Regions from separate parts of the Paenibacillus sp. OK060 genome, predicted to be linked through region 1. Evidence: predicted binding sites of a transcription regulator. Region 1 holds the regulator's gene; the other holds the start of a gene.
The links. The regulator LexA, encoded in region 1, represses DNA repair genes until DNA is damaged. The targets are predictions, from matches to a motif close to CGAACATATGTTCG.
Positions count from the first base shown of each region.

Region 1 (4,244 bases):
AATAGGAAACAGAAGACTGCGTCCTTTAAATACGTCCTCACCTGGTGTGCCAAAAACCGGTTTACCGCTTTTTTTACGTTGCTGATTCAACTGCTTAGAATTTTTTCGAACCGTTCTCTCGAACGAACGCGACATGAGAATCCCCCTTAGATGTTCTTTGTATCGGCTTACATAACTGCAAACCAACATTTCCCCCTATAATTTGCAACCTCTAGATAACAGGAAAAAACCTAAATATCATAATGATATCATTAGGTTTCCTTAATGTTTGAGTTTGCCTTGGTGGCCTTGATCGTTCTCATCATCTACAATTTCAATCGTATCCAGTTGTTGTCTGAAATTGCTTCGAATGTTATTCAAATAGATTTCTCTAAGTTTGGCACGTTCAGCGAGCTCTTCCTCTGTCAATCCAGTGGATTTTTGCTTACGGGCCAATTCATTAATACGTGCTACCAGACTATCTATATCCAAGCTTGTCCCCTCCAAAAATACAAAGTCATATTAACTTTGACATGTTAAGGGCAGCTTGTCAAGCTGACACGCATTAGCGCGTGTGGATATGCAGCTTTAATCTGTGAATTGAGGCAGTATTAAGACTTGCCCCACCTGTATTGAAGTTGAATGAAGTTGATTCACTTTCTTGATTGCTTCTATATATACACGTGTATCCATTGTTTCAGGTTTGTGATCCAATGATATACTCCATAGCGTATCTCCTTGTGAAACTGCCATCTTCCCCCCAGGCAACAGATCGTTCTCATTGCCAGCGAACACAGTCAATACTGTACTACATCCAACCAGTATAATTAAGCTTACGATTATTAATTTCAAGACCCAAGTTGGGACATTACCTTTTGCAAAAACCTTTTTAAAATTCCTTATGTTAGTTTCAACCACTTCTGAATGCACCGGTTCGTAAATACTTTGATAAGTAGAATATCTCATTAAATATCGACCTCCAAACGTTTGTTCCTATCTGTTGAAATTAATATAACACGAACACATGTTTTGTACAATAACTTTTTAGAACAATTGTTCGCTTTTTTTTGTCGATACTACATTCTATTATCTTTCTTCTATTGTATTGGAATTGTCATTTGCAGTATTTGATTAGACCAAAAGAAAATTTTCATCTTAATTTGCAAAAAAACATTGATTTTATGGCATTTTATTTAGAACTTATGTTTGTACGAACGGAGGTTCTATGTTATAATTTTCCCAAACGTTACTAAAATGGGGTTGATACGGTATGTCGAAGATATCCAGCAGGCAACAGGCTATTCTGGAGTTTATACGCAATGAAGTCCGGTTGAAGGGGTATCCTCCTTCCGTACGCGAAATTGGTGAAGCCGTTGGGTTGGCTTCCAGCTCTACAGTACATGGACATCTGGATCGTTTGGAGAAGAAAGGTCTGATTAGACGTGACCCAACCAAACCAAGAGCCATTGAACTTCTCAGCCAGGAAGAGTCAGAGCATTCACATCAGTTTGCTCACAGCGTTGCTCGCATTCCTGTCGTGGGTAAAGTTACTGCAGGGGTTCCAATCACAGCAACAGAAAATATCGAAGATTACTTCCCTCTTCCTACGCATTATGTAGGCGAACAGAAAGTATTTATGCTTTCGGTCGTGGGAGACAGTATGGTTGAAGCAGGCATTGTTAACGGAGACTATGTTATCGTACGTCAGCAGCAAACTGCAGATAACGGCGATATCGTAGTAGCCATGACTGAAGACGATGAAGCAACGGTTAAAACGTTCTACAAAGAGAAAGATCATATTCGTCTTCAACCGGAAAACTCGACTTTTGAACCGTTGCGTTTGAAACACGTTAGCATCCTGGGCAAAGTCATTGGCCTTTTCCGTGATATTCATTAATATGTATTGAAGTTGTACAGAGCTCTCACAATAAGATACATAAAGAGGTTGTCCCGTTCAACGGGACAACCTCTTTTTTCTTATACAACTTATATTGTTCTACGTTAGTAGATTATTCGCTGCGTTTAAGAATGCTTTTATGATGAGAAAACACATCAAAACTCTGTTGACCATGGTAGGAACCCATTCCACTTTCTCCTACGCCGCCAAACGGAAGATAATGTGATGTCATATGAGACAATGTATCATTAATGCAACCACCACCAAAAGATACTTGATTCAGAACCTGATTCTGCAGATCCTCATCCTGAGTGAAGAGATATAATGCCAGTGGTTTTGGACGGCGAACAATCTCATCTAGCATGGGATTGAGGTCGGTATACTTAAATACAGGAAGAACTGGACCAAAGATCTCTTCTTGCATCACTGGGGATTTCCAATCCACTTCCCCCAGTACTGTTGGTTCAATGAGCAGCTGATCACGTTCAGAACGTCCACCGATCATTGCTTTGCCATCTTGGAGTAACACCGATAAACGATCAAAGTTACGTGCGTTGACAATGTGCGGGAAATCAGCATTTCTCATCACATCGTCTCCAAATTTATCCTGAATTTCTGCACCGATCAATTCCAATAATTTGTCATGTACTTCCTCGTGCACAAGCAAATAGTCTGGAGCGACACAGGTTTGCCCAGCATTCAGGAATTTACCGCGCACAATGCGCTGAGCTGCCAGCTTCAAATCTGCATCCTGGTGGACAATGACCGGACTCTTACCACCTAGTTCTAACGTAACTGGAGTCAAATGCTCAGCAGCTGCCTTCATAACAATGCGGCCAACACCTGTACTGCCTGTAAAGAAAATATAATCAAACTTTTCTTTCAACAATGCCGTACTCGTCTCGACTTCCCCTTCCATAACTGCCAGGTACTCACTAGGAAATATCTCATGAATCAAATCATAAGTCAGACGTGACACGGCTGGGGTTAATTCAGACGGCTTAATAATGGCACAGTTACCCGCAGCAATGGCTCCAATTAGAGGGCCGAAAGCCAGTTGGAACGGATAGTTCCAAGGTGCAATAATAAGAGCAACTCCATAAGGTTCAGGATAAATTAAGCTTGTTCCATCAGGTATAGCAGAATTTGTAGGCACAGGTTTTGGTGTAGCCCATTCCTCCAAATGTTCCAATGCAAAATCTAGTTCACCCAACACGATCCGAATCTCAGAGCCATAAGCCTCTGCTTCAGATTTATTTAGATCCGCACGAAGTGCGTCAAGAATACGTTGTTGATATTTCTCAATTCCCTGTCTTAATTGCTGAAGAGCACGAATACGGTACTCAATAGACTTAGTCTGACCTGTATAAAAAAATGTCCGCTGTTCGGCAACCAGTTGCTTCTCTTGTTCCATATTAACATCTCCAATTAATTGTCCAAAATTTAATTTCTAAAAACATAAATGAATTATAACGCAATTATATGAAACTATCAACATATAGATACTGTAAAAATAGAGCAAACAATTAAAACATACTCTCGCTTCAACGATATGATCATAATTTAATTAACCATTCTGGTTCTTATTGACTACATTAAAAGCCTTAACACTAATATGCCAAAACTTATGCTACGAATGCCAGCTTCCTCTTTACATTCTTATTCCAGTCCCCGTTTTAGTCCAACATGATGTATCCATCCTTCCAAATGGTGGGCACGTGTTCTGTCTATATTTTCTCTTACTGAATTTTTTCTTCATTATATACACTTTGAGTGAGGATACTTACTGACATCTCTTTATCAGAATAGGATTGACAAAAAAAGAGGTCATTGCTACAATGGCCCTCATATCTTAAGGAAGGATGATTCAGATGATTCGTCGTCTAAAAAAACTAAAGAATGTGGCTACCGCATCACGCTTCTAAGTTACTCAGAAATAAAACTTAGAAGCGAGGAAACTAAAATGAATATAAACCAATTTAATCACTGGTCTGAAATTAAGTATTTAAAAGATATTGTAACCAATCCATTAATCGAAGTTGGCGATTACTCCTATTACTCTGGTTATTACGATAACCATTCATCTTTTGAAGATGGATGCGTAAGATATTTATGGGGAGATGACAAATCGAGGAGCTTATTCAACCCCATTGAGGAATTTGGATGGCAAATAGATCGATTGATTATTGGTAATTATGTATGTATCGCAGCCGGTGTCGTTATTCTTATGGGAGGAAATAACAATCATCATGCGGAGTGGATCACTGTTTATCCTTTCGCTGATCAAATTTGCCATTCCTTCTCACCCAAGGGAGATACCATTATAGAAAGCGATGCATGGATCGGCATGAATGCAATGATTATGCCT
Region 1 is NZ_FNFR01000002.1:681,798-686,041, forward strand. Features, by position in the region: gene BLS14_RS09290 (hypothetical protein) at 1-135, opposite strand, end outside; gene BLS14_RS09295 (DUF896 domain-containing protein) at 262-471, opposite strand; gene BLS14_RS09300 (LysM peptidoglycan-binding domain-containing protein) at 568-945, opposite strand; gene lexA (transcriptional repressor LexA) at 1,250-1,876, shown strand; gene BLS14_RS09310 (aldehyde dehydrogenase) at 1,989-3,290, opposite strand; gene BLS14_RS09315 (CatB-related O-acetyltransferase) at 3,840-4,244, shown strand, end outside.

Region 2 (4,244 bases), on a different contig from region 1:
TCAAGAAAGGGAATCAGAAAAATCTGGGGATAACAGCGATCGAAGTCCAATCCATCACCGCAGCGGTCTCTCTTGCACCAAGCCTATCTTTTCAACTAACTATGAAAGAAGTGGATCTATCTTGCCATCAGTTACACTGGAACGCAGCCGCAAAAAGCGGCTTGAACATGCACATCCATGGATATATAACAATGAAATTGCCTCTGTTGAAGGAAACCCCGAGCCGGGAGATCTGGTCAACGTATTGAATCACCAAGGTCGCTATCTTGCGACGGGATACTATAATCCTGCATCTCAAATCACAGTTCGAGTCGTGGCCTATCAACCTTTGGAGTTTAAACAGATGGACACCGCGTTTTTTGCAGCGCGTTTCCGCGATTGCTTGCGCCACCGGGAGCGTTTTATCCAGGATGGAGAGGCATACCGTCTCGTTTATGGGGAAGCTGATTTCCTGCCAGGACTGATCGTTGACCGTTTTGGCAGCATCCTTGTTGTTCAATTGCTCACACTGGGCATGGACCGTTGCCGCGAAGCGATCGTACAAGCTCTAATTGAAGTGATGCAGCCGGAAGGCATCTATGAACGCAGTGATGTGTCCATTCGTGAACTGGAAGGCTTGGAGCAGACGAAAGGACCATTGTATGGGGATTGCCCGCGTCATGTCACGGTAACGGAGAATGGATTGCTCATTAAAGTGGATATCGTAGAAGGCCAGAAGACAGGGTACTTCTTTGACCAGCGAGAGAATCGTGCAGCCATCGAACCACTTATGAAGGGTTGGGGTTACAAGAGTGGCATTACGCTCCAACAGACCGAGCAGGATGGTACGCAGCAGTTGCTTCCTGTGAATAAAAGTGGCAAGGTTGTGACGTTCCCTTATTGGGATGGGGCTACTGTGCTGGAATGTTTCTCACACACAGGCAGCTTCACATTGAACGCCTGCAAATATGGAGCCAAAAAAGTAACATGTCTTGATATCTCAGAGCATGCGATTGAAAGTGCACGTACTAACGTAGAGCTGAACGGTTTCACTGACCGGGTCGAATTTGTCGTTGCGGATGCATTTCAATACTTGCGTGAGCAGGTGAAAGGCCTCGATGAGCGTAACGTACGTGCGCGTGCTGGCGAACAGAAAGTGGATACGTCCAAAGCGCTTGCAGCCAGTGGTAAAACATTTGATGTGGTTATCCTCGATCCGCCAGCCTTTGCCAAAACGAAATCAGCAGTTAAAGGCGCATGCCGTGGATATAAGGATATCAATCTGCAAGGAATGAAGCTGGTGAATGAGGGCGGGTATCTGGTAACGGCAAGCTGTTCATATCACATGCGTCCGGATCTCTTCCTGGAAACCATTGCGGATGCAGCCGAAGATGCAGGCAAAGTACTGCGTCTGATCGACTGGAAAGCAGCCGGTAAGGATCACCCGCAAATTCTGGGCGTAGACGAAGGTCATTACCTGAAATTTGCCATCTTCGAAGTGCGCAGCAAAAAGAATTAATCGAGCGATTTCCATTTAAGTCGAACATACATTTACGCAAAGAGTCCACAGTTTTCATAAGCTGCGGGCTTTTTGCTATGCTCGTGCATATGATCTCTGGAATTGCCGGATAGTGGCAAACGTATGTTCCGAACCAAGTCAGATATGTTATACTGGGAATTAAAATCTGTTCGTGATGGTTTGGAGGATTAAACATGTCCGTAAGCTTTGTTATTGGCCGGGCAGGCAGCGGCAAGAGTACGCTGATTACCCGGGAAATCACATCCCTGCTACAAAAGGAACCGCAAGGTAAACCACTGATTCTGCTGGTCCCGGAACAGAGTTCGTTTCGAACCGAACAGTCACTGGTTTCTTCAGGTGCTATAAAAGGTACCATGCGTGCTGAAGTGCTTGGTTTTCGCCGATTGGCCTATCGGGTAATGCAGGAGGCAGGTGGTTCTGCACGTATTCCCATTGGAGCTGAAGGTAAAAAAATGCTGCTCTACAAAGTGCTCCAGCGTCGTAAGGAAGAATTGAAGCTGTTTGCAGCATCAGGCAGTCAGCTGGGATTTATCGGAGACTTGAATGATCTATACAGTGAGTTTAAACGTTATGAACTTGACCCCACTTCACTGGAAGAAGGACTTTCCGCATGGAATACTTCCTCTTCTGCACCGATTCTGGGAGACAAGCTGCATGACTTGCTTCTTATATACCGTGATTATGAAAAGGAATTAACCGAACTATATATCGATGATGAAGACACGTTGACTGAACTAACAGAGCGGTTGCCGGAGAGCACGCTGCTGCAAGATGCACAGATCTGGATCGATGGATTTCAGGGATTTACCCCGCAGGAAATGAGTGTCATTGGAAGATTGATGCTGCAAGCTTCTTCCGTCACAATTGCATTGACGTTGGATCGTGCTTACGACCACGGCGCACTTCCAGGAGAACTGGAGCTGTTCCATCCCACAGCGAGTGCATATGCACGTCTTAAAGGCATGGCTGAGGATCTGGGTGTTCTTAATGAGACAACCGTGCTTCAACTGGAAGTTTTGCCAAGATATGAAGGCAGTCCTGGACTGGCGCATTTGGAGGCTGGCTTTGATCGTAGAGTCCGCTGGAAGAGTGAGGGGCGTGATGCGGGTGTCCGACTTTACGCCGCTGAGAACCGCCGGGCTGAGATGGAAGGAGCACTTCGTGAGATGCGTCGTCTGGCGCAAGATGAAGGTGCGCGTTATGGAGATATGGCAGTGCTCGTTCGTCAGTTGGATACATATGCCGACATTGCTGAGCCTCTATTCAGGGATTATGGCGTGCCTGTCTTTCTGGATCGGAGAAGAAATGAACTACATCATCCATTATCGGAATTTATTCGTTCAGCACTCGATATCGTTCGCCGTCGCTGGCGTTATGAGGATGTATTTCGCTGTGTGAAAACGGATCTGCTGCTCCCACGTGGCGGTTCCATTACACGTGAAGATATGGACCAGCTCGAAAATTATATATTAGCTTGCGGAATTCACGGATACCGCTGGACAGATGGCAAGCCATGGAAGTATGTACCCAGCCTGTCCCTGGAAGACAACGATCAGGATGTCCGCAGCCGGGGCCGGGAACAAATGCTGTCCTTAATGGAAAAATGTCGTACGGTGATTGTTGATCCACTGGGTGCTTTTGAGAAACGAATGAGCAAGGCAAAGACAGCTAAAGACCAATGTGCGGCGCTTTACAGATTACTGGAAGATGCCGAGATTCCTTGGAAGCTGGATCAGATGTCTGCAGAAGCCAAGGCTCAGGGTGATCCGGAACGTTCGAGAGAGCATCGTCAAATGTGGGGTGCCGTCCTTGATCTATTAGATCAGATGGTTGATATGATGGGGGCCGAACGGCTGGATATCGATTTATTTGCCGGGCTAATGGAGACTGGGTTAACCGAACTGAAGCTGGGACTTGTTCCTCCAGCGCTTGATCAAGTGTTGGTTGGATCGATGGATCGTACACGTCTTCAGGGTATCAAGTATGTATTTATTCTGGGTGCAGTAGAGGGTGAACTGCCTGCTGTGCCTCAGGATGATGGTGTATTAACTGAGCAGGAACGGCTGCTGTTGACGGAGAGAGGTTTGGGGCTTGGGCCAGGAGCAACAAGACAAATGTTGGATGAACGCTTTCTGATATATACAGCCCTGACAGCGGCGAGCAATCAGTTATGGCTGAGTTATCCCGTTGCAGATGATGAAGGGAAAACATTGCTACCCTCAGAAATTGTACGACATGTACGTAAGATGTTCGGTCTACATGAGCAGCCATTACTTGCCCAGCCGCCGGTTACAAATGCTGAAGAGGTGCACTGGTCTTATGTTATTCATCCTGGTCAGAGCCTCTCTTATCTCATCGGACAGTTGCGCAGATGGGGCCGTGGAGAAGATATTCCTGAAATGTGGTGGGCGATCTATAACTGGCATGTCTCTCGGGAGACAAGCAGACCTCAGCTGAAACAATTGCTTGGATCGGTCTTTTATCGCAATCGGGCGTTACCTTTACGTACGGCTACCAGCCGTAGATTATATGGTACAGAGGTAAGGACCAGTGTCTCCAGAATGGAGCGTTTTGTGGCGTGTGCGTTCTCCCATTTTGCATCCCATGGGCTGCGACTGAAAGAGCGCCAGTTGTACCGCTTGCAAGCCCCTGATATAGGACAATTGTTCCATGCTGCCTTGAGTCAGCTTGCCATGCGTTTGCGTGAGCAGAATCGCAGTTGGGG
Region 2 is NZ_FNFR01000005.1:138,457-142,700, reverse strand. Features, by position in the region: gene BLS14_RS19260 (class I SAM-dependent rRNA methyltransferase) at 122-1,498, shown strand; gene addB (helicase-exonuclease AddAB subunit AddB) at 1,693-4,244, shown strand, end outside.
Region 2: a site for LexA is predicted at 1,615-1,628, ahead of addB (helicase-exonuclease AddAB subunit AddB). Genes of this name have one in related genera too.